DNA from 3 places in the Saccharopolyspora sp. NPDC045839 genome. Region 2 is predicted to be linked to each of the others. Evidence: riboswitches for the same ligand, from Rfam matches in the RefSeq annotation. Region 2 holds a riboswitch; each other region holds the start of a gene.
What was found. Region 2 has a riboswitch for thiamine pyrophosphate ahead of thiO (glycine oxidase ThiO). Riboswitches for the same ligand answer to the same signal wherever they lie in the genome.

Region 1 (3,265 bases), on a different contig from region 2:
GGTCAACGCCTCCGACGCGATCCTGGACGCCCTCGCCGGAGCCCTGCGGCTCGACGAGCACGAGCGCGAACACCTCCACCAGCTCGCCGCGCAACGTCCCCGGCCGCAGCGCCGCCCGCCGCTGGAACGGCTCGACCCTTTGACCCGCGACCTGATGCGGTCGTTCGGGGCCGTGCCCGCGCTGGTCCTCGGCAGGCGGAGCGACGTGCTGGCCTGGAACGCGCTGGGCCACGCGCTGCTGGCCGGGCACCTCGACCGAACCGCTCCGGAACGCCCGGCGGACCGGCCGAACCTGGCCCGGATGCTGTTCCTCGACCCGCACACCCGCGACCTCTACGCGGACTGGCAGCGCAAGGCGCGCGCCGTCGTCGGCAACCTCCGGCAGGTCGCTGGACGGCATCCCGAAGACGCCCTGCTGGCCTCGCTCGTCGGCGAACTGTCCATGAAGAGCCCGGAATTCGCGACGCTGTGGAGCGATCACCGGGTCAAACCCTGCGAAGCGGACGAGTACGAGCTGCGCCACCCGCTGGTGGGCTCGCTCGCGGTCGCGCAGCAGATCCTCGTGCCGGCCCGCTCACCGGAGCAGTCCGTGGTCGTGGTCACGACCGCGGACGGCTCCGGTGCGGAGAACGCGATCAAGCTGCTCGCGATGCGTGCGCGGGACTAGCTCTCCGAGCCGCGGCGGCGGAAGGCGCCGATGATCGCGGCCGCGAGGGCGGCCACGACGAACGACGTGAGCGCGGCGCTCATCCACGCCGGGACGGTGAAGCCGAGCGCCTCCCGCAGACCGGTCCACAGCCGGCTCCACCAGCCGAGTTCGCCCGGGTTGATCAGCTGGAACGCCGCGAAGCCCAGGAACCAGGCCAGCAGCATGCCCCAGCGGGACGGGGCCTGCGCGGACAGGTCGTAGCTGCGGCGGCGGCCGTGCAGGAAGTAGTCCACCGCCAGCACGCCGAACATCGGCACGAACACCGAGCCGATCAGCAGCAGGAAGTTCGAGAACTCGGCGATGTCCAGGGTCAGCGCGAGCAGGGTGATCAACGCCCCGATGATCACGCACAGCACCCGGCGGTCGGCGCTGGGCCGCAGGTTCTGGATGGAGACCGCGGTCGAGTAGGTGTTGGCGAAGGACTGGTCGACCTCGCGCAGCACCAGGATGCCGAAGAAGATCACCCCGAGCGGCACCGCCAGCATCGGGTCGAACACCTTGTCCGCGTCGCCGGCCACCATCGCCAGCCCGATCAGCCCCAGCAGGTAGCAGGCGATCTGGGTGACCGAGTAGCCCACCGTCGCGGCGGTGAACGCGCCGGACACCGACTTCGAGTGCCGCGAGTAGTCCGAGGCGACCGGGATCCAGGAAACCGCGACCGCCAGCGCGGCGTCCGCGCCGGGCCAGAAGCCCTGCCAGGAACCGGTGTTCATCTCCGGCAGCGGCTGCCGCAGCAGCTGGACGAAGAAGTACACCATCGCGATCGCCACCGCGATGCTGACGTAGCGGCGCAGCAGGCGAAGCGCGCCGAGCGGGCGCAGCGTGAGCACGGTGGTCAGCGCACCGGCCACCAGCACGTACAACCAGTGCGGGCCGCCGCCGAACAACGCCTCCGCGCCCTGCGCGATCACCAGGAGTTCGAACGTTCCCCAGCCGATCAGCTGCAGGATGTTCAGCACCGTCGGCAGGTACGACAGCTTGGTGCCGAACAGGCCGCGCAGCAGCATCATCGCCGGGGCGCCGGTGCGCGCTCCCGGAACCGCCGCGAGGCCGACCATGATGCTGCCGATCACGGTGCCCACCACGCACGCGGTGACGGCGGCGGCGAACGACAGCTGCGGCACACCGGCCGGCGCGAGCACGGCCAGGGCACCGCTGAAGCCGAGCAGGCTCACCCCGAGGTTGCCCCAGAACGCGCCCTGGTCGAGCACGCCGAGCGTCTTCGGCGCCGGTTCGTCCAGGGTGTGCGGAACTTCGGCACGATCGACGTCAAGCGCCATCAACAGCTCCCTACGCCGGCATTATCCGGACAGGTTCTGCGGTCGGTGGCGCGGTGGTGCCACCCTCTCAGCCCGGTACGCCCGAGCTCCCGCGTGGATCGAGTCGGCGACACCTTACCCCGATCAGGTGACAGATGCCAGCCGGGTCACCGGCGGCGGTTGCCGAACAGGCCGCGGGTGATCTCCCGCCCCAGGGCGCTCGCCGCCGAGCGGAAGAAGGACCGCACCGCGGGGTTGTCCATCGCCTTCTCCAGGAACCCCGCTGCTTCCGACTTTTCCGGCATTTCAGGCTTTTCCGGCGCGGCGGCGATCTTCCTCGCCAGGAGTTCGTAGGCGGATTCCCGATCGACGGTCTGCTCGTACTTCCCGTGCAAGCCGGACGAAGCGGCGGCGGCTCGCACCGCGTCCTCGCCGATCGTGCCCATCAGCGAGCGGGGCGCGCGGAGCCGGGTCCACGCGACCGGCGTCGGCGCGCCGGTCTCGGAGAGCACCGTCACGATCGCCTCGCCGATGCCCAGCGACGTCAGCGCCTCGTCGAGCTCGTAGTGCTCGGTCGCCGGGTAGGTCTTCACCGTGCGCGCCAGGGCCTTCTGGTCGTCCGGGGTGAAGGCCCGGATGGCGTGCTGGACCCGGGCGCCCAGCTGGGAGAGCACCGCGTTGGGCAGGTCGGTGGGCAGCTGCGTGCAGAAGAACACGCCCACCGCCTTGGACCGGATCAGCTTGACGGTCTGCTCGATGCGCTCCAGGAACGCCTTGGACGCGTCGCTGAACAGCAGGTGCGCCTCGTCGAAGAAGAACACCAGCTTCGGCCGGTCCAGGTCGCCTGCCTCCGGCAGCTCCTCGAACAGCTCGGCCAGCAGCCACATCAGGAACGTCGAGAACAGCACCGGGTCGGCCTGCACGTCGTCGAGCTCCAGCAGGTTCACCACACCCCTGCCGTCGACCTGCCGGAGCAGGTCGGCGACCGCCAGCTCCGGCTCGCCGAAGAACTCGTCCCCGCCCCGGGCCTCCAAATTGGACAGTGCCCGCAGGATCACACCAGCACTGGCGGCCGAGACCCCGCCGATGCCCTTGAGCTCGGCCTTCCCCTCGTCGCTGGTCAGGTACTGGATCACCGAGCGCAGGTCCTTGATGTCCAGCAGCGCCAGCCCGCGCTCGTCGGCCCAGTGGAAGATCAGGCCCAGCGTCGATTCCTGCGTCGCGTTCAGGCCGAGCACCTTCGCCAGCAGCAGCGGCCCGAAGCCGGTCACGGTCGCGCGGATCGGCACGCCCCGGC
Region 2 (3,265 bases):
GTCGTCGAAGGCCTCAACCTGCGCAGCGCGGTCGCCCCGAAGGGCGTCTCCGGCTGGTACGTCGACGGCAAGGTGAACTCCGTCGTCGTCACCACCAGGCCGGGCACCGCCCCCGACGCGGCGCGGTTCGTGCACACCTCCGGAGTCCTCACGGATGCGGTGCGCGTCACCGAATCGCTGGAGAACCCCCGCACCTACGCCGATGTCATCGGCGGCAACGCCTACTACATCGGCAGTGGCTCCCGCTGCTCCGTCGGATTCTCGGTGCAGGGCGGATTCGTGACCGCCGGGCACTGCGGCAACGTCGGCGACTCCACCTCGCAGCCCACCGGCCGGTTCGAGGGCTCGGAGTTCCCGGGCAACGACTACGGCTGGGTCCGGGTCGGCTCCGCCGACACCCCGCGCCCGCTGGTGAACCGGTACGACGGCAGCACCGTCGGCGTCGCGGGCTCCACCGAGTCCGCCGTGGGCGCGTCCATCTGCCGCTCCGGCTCCACCACTGGCTGGCACTGCGGTTCGGTGCAGGCCAAGAACCAGACCGTGCAGTACCCGCAGGGCACGGTGACCGGCCTGACCCGCACCAACGTCTGCGCCGAGCCCGGCGACTCGGGCGGCTCCTGGCTGTCCGGTAGCCAGGCCCAGGGCGTGACCTCCGGCGGTTCGGGCAACTGCAGCTCCGGCGGCACGACCTACTTCCAGCCGGTGAACGAGATCCTGCAGGCCTACGGCTTGACCCTGCTCACCCAGTAAGCGCCACCAGACCGGCCCCCGGCACCCGGCCGGGGGCTGCGTCGCGTCCGAGCGTTACGGCAGGCGGTCGCGGAGCTCGCGGGCCGCGGCGCGCGGGTCCTCGGCCTCCGTGATCGCGCGGACCACGACGACCCGCTCCGCGCCGGCCTTGAGGGCCTGGTCCAGGTTGTCCGGGCCGATGCCGCCGATCGCGAACCACGGCCTGCCGTGGCCGCGGTGCTCCGCGGCGTGCTCCACCAGCTCCAGCCCGGCCGCCGAGCGGCCCGGCTTGGTCGGCGTCGTCCACACCGGGCCGGTGCAGAAGTAGTCCACGCCGGGCTCGATCGCGGCGGCGTCCGCCTGCACCACGTCGTGCGTCGACCGGCCGATCGCGACGTGCTCGCCGACGATGCGCCGGGCGATCTCCACCGGCAGGTCGTCCTGCCCGAGGTGCAGGATGTCGGCCTCGGCGGCCATCGCGACATCGGCGCGGTCGTTGACCGCGAGCAGCGCGCCGTGCCGCAGGCACGCCTCGGCCAGCACCTCCAGCGCCGCCAGCTCGTGGCGGGCCTCCAGCGGGGCGCCGTTCGGGTTCTTGTCCCGCAGCTGGATGATGTCGACGCCGCCGGCCAAGGCGGCGTCCGCGAACTCCGCGAGATCACCGCGCTCGGCGCGCGCGTCGGTGCACAGGTACAGCCGCGCCTCGTCGAGGCGAGCGCGGATGCCGAAGCCGTCCAATCCAGGCATGCCCCACAGGGTAGCCTCCCGCGACGCCGCCGCCGGACCGCGTGAACGCGGGCACGGGCGCGCGTTCCCATTCGGCGCCCGAAATTTGTGAAAGTTGCTCGACCGCCTGTCTTTGAAGCGGCGCCAGCCGCTTAGCCCACCCTCGCAACTCGCACCGCCGCGGGTTCTCAGGCGTCGTCTGGCGAGGACAGCCCCAGCGCCGCGTATTGGTCATACGCAAGTCGGGGCTCCCACAGTCCAGGCGGCGACAGCAATTCCCGCAGGGGGGCCGCTACCTGCACCGCTACGCAAAGTGAGTTCAAGACAGGTAACGACGTGGCGATCCTCGACGGGTACGGTGGTTGCTGGTGAGCACGGGAGCCCGGGTGCCGGGCTGAGAGGGGGCGTTGGCCCCGACCGTCGAACCTGATCCGGGTCATGCCGGCGCAGGGAGCGTGGAGTGTCTGAAGAACGGAACAAACGCGTCGTCGTCGTGGGCGGCGGCGTGATCGGCATGTCCGTGGCGTGGCGCGCAGCCGCCGCCGGGCATCGCGTGCAACTCGTCGACGCCGAACCGGCGTCCGGGGCGTCGAACGTGGCCGGCGGGATGCTGGCGCCACTCGCCGAGGCGTGGCCCGGCGAAGAGGAACTGCTGGAACTGGGCGCGGCATCGCTGCGGCTCTGGCCCGAGTTCGCCGACGAACTCGCCCGGGCCTCGGGCCTGCCTTCGGGGCTGCGCCGCGAGGGAACCCTGGTCGTGGGCGTCGACAGCGCGGACCGCGCGGAGCTCGACAACCTGGTCGACTACCTCGCGCGGCTCGGCCGCGCCGTCACCCGCCTGACCGGCCGGGAGGTGCGGCGGCTCGAACCGTCGCTGGGTCCGGCGGTGCGCGGCGGGCTCGAAGTGCCGGGCGATCTAGCGGTCGACAACCGCCTCGCGCTGGCCGCGTTGCGCGCGGCCGCGACCGCGGCGGGCGTCGAGTTCGTCGCGGCGAACGCGAAGAACGTCCGGCCCGGCGCGGTGGAGCTCGAAGATTCCACTGTGGACTGCGATGTCGCGGTGATCTCGGCGGGCGTGCATTCGGGCGCGCTGCATCCCGCGCTGCGGGACCGGATTCGGCCGGTGAAGGGCGAAATCCTCCGCCTGCGCGCGCGAACCACGGCGCTGCCGCCGCCGAGCCGCACGATCCGCGGCCCGGTGCGCGGCCGGCAGACCTACCTGGTGCCGCGCGACGACGGCGGCCTGGTGCTCGGCGCCACCCAGTACGAGGTGGGGTTCGACACCGAGGTCACCGTGGGCGGGGTGCGGGACCTGATCGCCGACGCCGAGCGGCTGATGCCGGGCATCGCCGAATACCGGCTGGTCGAGGCCGCGGCCGGGCTGCGCCCGAGCACCGACGACAACCTGCCGGTGCTCGGCTGGCTGGAACCCGGTGTCCTGGCGGCCACCGGGCACCACCGCGGCGGCTTCCTGCTCGCCCCGGTGACGGTCGAGGCGGTGCTCGCGCTGCTGCGCGACGAGGAGCCCGCCGTCGAGATCAAGGCCGCCGATCCGAGCCGATGGGGAGGACAGCAGTGCACGTCGTGATCAACGGGGAGACCCGGCAGGTCGCCGCCGACGCAACGCTCGCGGCGGTGCTGCGGGAGTTCGGGGTGCCCGAGCGTGGCGTGGCCGTGGCGCTGGACGGCGCCGTGGTGCCGCGCGCCCTGTGGCCGGGCACCGCGCTGCGCCCCGATGCCGCGATCGAGGTCCTCACCGCAGTGCAGGGCGGCTGACGCCCCCTCCGGCCCGAACCCCCTTGCGGGGCAA
Region 3 (3,265 bases), on a different contig from region 2:
GGCGTCCTCGGCGTTGTCGGCGCGCGTCGCGGCGGCGGCCAGCGCCTGCGCGAAACCGACCAGGTAGCGCGCGTCCTGCACGATGTAGAACGCGAAGCGGTCGCGGTCCAGGGTGCCGTCGGTCAGCGCGGCGTTGAACGGGTGCTCGACGATCGCCTGCTGCAGATCGGCGGTGTGCGCCCACGCCTTGGCGCAGAAACCGTCGGCGGGCGGAGCGGGCAGCTTGCTCATCAGAACCTCTCGTAGCGTGTGGAAGCCCTTGTGCTCAGGGCTCTGCAGGTGTTCGGGAAGTCGGTTTTGGCTCTTGTTCTTAAGCGACGAAGCCGCTTAGCCCACCTACGCAACCGGCACCGCCGCGGGTTCTCAGACGTCGTCTGGCGAGGACAGCCCCGATGCCGTGTATTGGTCATACATAAGTCGGGGATCCCACAGTCCAGACGGCGTCTGAGGTTCCGCTACGTGCACCGCCACGCAAAACGAGCTTGGAATCCCGAAAGGTCACCACCAGTGGTGGAAGTGGTGGACCGGGCCGTGGCCGTGGCCCACGTCGAGCCGGTCGGAGGCGCGCAGGGCCTCCGTCAGGTACTCCTTGGCCTCGCGCACCGCTTCGAGCCAGTCGCCGCGCTGCGGCCGCAGCGCGGCGATCGCGGCCGACAGCGTGCAGCCGGTGCCGTGGTCGTTGGTGGTCGCGACCCGCTCGCTGGAGAGGAACTCGGCGATCCCGTCGCCGTACAGCAGGTCCACGCTGGTCCCGCCGTCGAGGTGACCGCCCTTGAGCAGCACCTGCTTCGCCCCCAGCCCGGCCAGCCGCTCGGCCTGCGCGGGCATGTCGGCGGGGTCGGTGAGCTCCGGCTCGCCCAGCAGGTCCGCGGCCTCCGGCAGGTTCGGGGTGATCAGGTCCACCCGCGGCAGCAGCTCCTCGCGCAGCGCGCCGACCGCTTCCGGGGCGAGCAGCCGGTCCCCGCTCTTGGCGACCATCACCGGGTCCAGCACGACGTGCGGCGGCGCGTAGCGGTCGAGCACCTCGACCACCGCGCGGATCACCTCGGCGTTGGCCAGCATGCCGATCTTGACCGCGTCCACCCGCACGTCGTCGAGCAGCGTGACCAGCTGCGCGGTGATGAACTCCGGCGGCACCTCGTGGACCTCGGAAACCCCGGTGGTGGTCTGCGCGACCAGCGCGGTGATCACGGACATGCCGTAGGCGCCGTGCGCCGAGAAGGTCTTCAGGTCGGCCTGCACGCCTGCTCCGCCGCTGGGGTCGGTGCCGGCGATGGTCAGCACATTGGGAACCATGACGTCCCTCCGCTAGTACGAGCTAGGTCAGGTTCAACGGGTCTGTTCTCAGCCCGGCAGCCGGGCACCCCGCGTCACTGCCACCAACCTAACAACCGGGCCCGGCTCACGACCACGCCCACCTTGCTGTTTCCGAACTCGTTCCGCGTGGCGGTGCCAAGCACCTCCGGCGCTTCGAAACGCAAGAGCCCGCCCTGCCGCAGCCTCAGTCGATCAGGCCCACCACCACGCCGGCGGTGAGCACCTCGCCGGGTCGCACCTGGTGCCACAGCGTGCCGGTGGCCAGCGCGGAAACCCAGCCGACCGTCCGGCCGCAGCAATCGCCGCCCATCCGGATCTCCGCCAACCGGTCGCCCACCCGCACCCGGCTGCCGTCCGCGACCAGCCAGCACACCAGCACGCCGCGCGCCGGATCGCGACCGGCCCGCCTGCGCCCGAGTTCGGGGAAGTGCACCTCGGTCATCCCGCCCCCCTCGATGATCGCCCCAGCATTGCCCCAGGTGCGCCGCGCGACAAGACCGTTCGGCGGCCGGACCACTCCGATCGCCGAGCCGTCCGCCTGCTCCGATCGGCCCACCCGAACCCGAACCTGGGCGGAATCGGCACAGCGATCGAATTCACATCGAGAAGGCACCCACCGGCGGGCAAGGGGACCCTTCATCGCGGACTAAAGTGGTTGATGATGGAAACCACGACCGATGCCCCGAGCTTCGCCCGTTCCCGCCGGCAACCCCGGCCGGAGGATCCCGCCCGGATCTGGGCCCCGCTGGCGGACCTGACCGAAGCCGCCGTGGCGGCCGCCGGTTCGGGGACGGTGGCGATCACCCGCGGATTCGACCGCAACAGCAGGCAGCGCGCGAAGGCGCTGCGCGAGCTGCTGAACCGGCGCGACGTCGCCGCCGTCGAGGTGACGCCGGCTCCGGGCAGCACCCGGCTGCTGGCCGACGTCGACGTCACCGCGGTGGTCAACCTGATCGGCGCCGGGTCGTGGCAGCCCTACCGGGTGGCCGCCGAGCTGCGCGCCCCGGTGCTCACGCCGAAGCCGGGCGACGGCCCGGCCGAGGAGGTCACGCGGGACGTGATCGCCCTGGCCGGCGACTCGGGCCACCGCGACGTCGCGATCTCGCACGTCGCCGTCCGCTCCGAGGACCCCGCCGCCAGCCGGCTCACCCTGACCTACGACGGCGAGCAGCTGACGGTGCCCGGCGGTTGGTTGACCATCGCGGTGCAGGGCAGCGAGCTGGAGGTCAAGGTCGGCGGCGTGGACTTCCCGGAGCGCACGCTGAGCACCGGCGAGATCCGCGTGGAGGCCTTCGACGCGCCGCACCGGCTGGTCCGCGACGAACTGCCGATCGCCGACTTCGAAGAAGCGGCGGTCACCTTCACCGCCGAGGCCAACGGCCTGGTGGTCCGCCCGGTCTGAGCCCCAGCCCGCCAAGTCACGTCCGCAGCTTCGAACGGAGCTGCGGACTTCTGCTTTTCCGGGAACCGCCGTTCAAGTGAATGATCACTCGGAGTTTCCAGGCCGCCCGATGGAGATGTGCCCTGAACCACTCCCGCGACTGATTTGGGCATATACCGTCACGGTTCATACCGAACTGCGTCCCTCGATCAACACCGCGCGCTGGAGGCAGAGCGCGCGAACTGCAACAGGGAGGCTAGGGATCGTGGAGCCCACCAAGCAGTGGCATGTGAGCTGCCGCGATGTCGCCGGCAGACGTCGGGACATGTCGGTGTTCGTCAACCAGGGGAACATCGTGCTGATCACCCCGCCGGGCGAGACCGCGGTGCTGTCGCCGCTGGAGGTCGGCAGACTGAGAGCAGCCTTGCGCGACGCGATCGTGCAGGCCGCCACCCTCGAGTGAACACCCATCGAGAGCGGGGGCGGGCGACGGTCCGCCCCCGCTCTCGTGATCTCGGCCTTCCCCGCGCTGTCCGCTCACGGCATTATCTACTCCCGGTAACCTGG

Region 1: it holds a riboswitch for thiamine pyrophosphate, as region 2 does, so the genes downstream of both, AC07EQ_RS01845 (purine-cytosine permease family protein) here and thiO (glycine oxidase ThiO) in region 2, are expected to answer to the same signal.
Region 3: it holds a riboswitch for thiamine pyrophosphate, as region 2 does, so the genes downstream of both, thiD (bifunctional hydroxymethylpyrimidine kinase/phosphomethylpyrimidine kinase) here and thiO (glycine oxidase ThiO) in region 2, are expected to answer to the same signal.

Annotation. Positions count from the first base shown of each region.
Region 1 is NZ_JBWKKH010000001.1:442,874-446,138, forward strand. It holds gene AC07EQ_RS01840 (helix-turn-helix transcriptional regulator) at 1-667, shown strand, start outside; gene AC07EQ_RS01845 (purine-cytosine permease family protein) at 664-1,989, opposite strand; TPP riboswitch at 1,980-2,092, opposite strand; gene AC07EQ_RS01850 (helicase HerA-like domain-containing protein) at 2,136-3,265, opposite strand, start outside.
Region 2 is NZ_JBWKKH010000010.1:145,126-148,390, reverse strand. It holds gene AC07EQ_RS16870 (S1 family peptidase) at 1-750, shown strand, start outside; gene thiE (thiamine phosphate synthase) at 805-1,476, opposite strand; TPP riboswitch at 1,820-1,925, shown strand; partial or broken gene thiO (glycine oxidase ThiO) at 1,913-3,043, shown strand; gene thiS (sulfur carrier protein ThiS) at 3,031-3,231, shown strand.
Region 3 is NZ_JBWKKH010000008.1:271,980-275,244, forward strand. It holds gene tenA (thiaminase II) at 1-231, opposite strand, end outside; gene thiD (bifunctional hydroxymethylpyrimidine kinase/phosphomethylpyrimidine kinase) at 499-1,296, opposite strand; TPP riboswitch at 1,284-1,378, opposite strand; gene AC07EQ_RS14770 (hypothetical protein) at 1,502-1,873, opposite strand; gene AC07EQ_RS14775 (hypothetical protein) at 1,979-2,719, shown strand; gene AC07EQ_RS14780 (hypothetical protein) at 2,964-3,161, shown strand.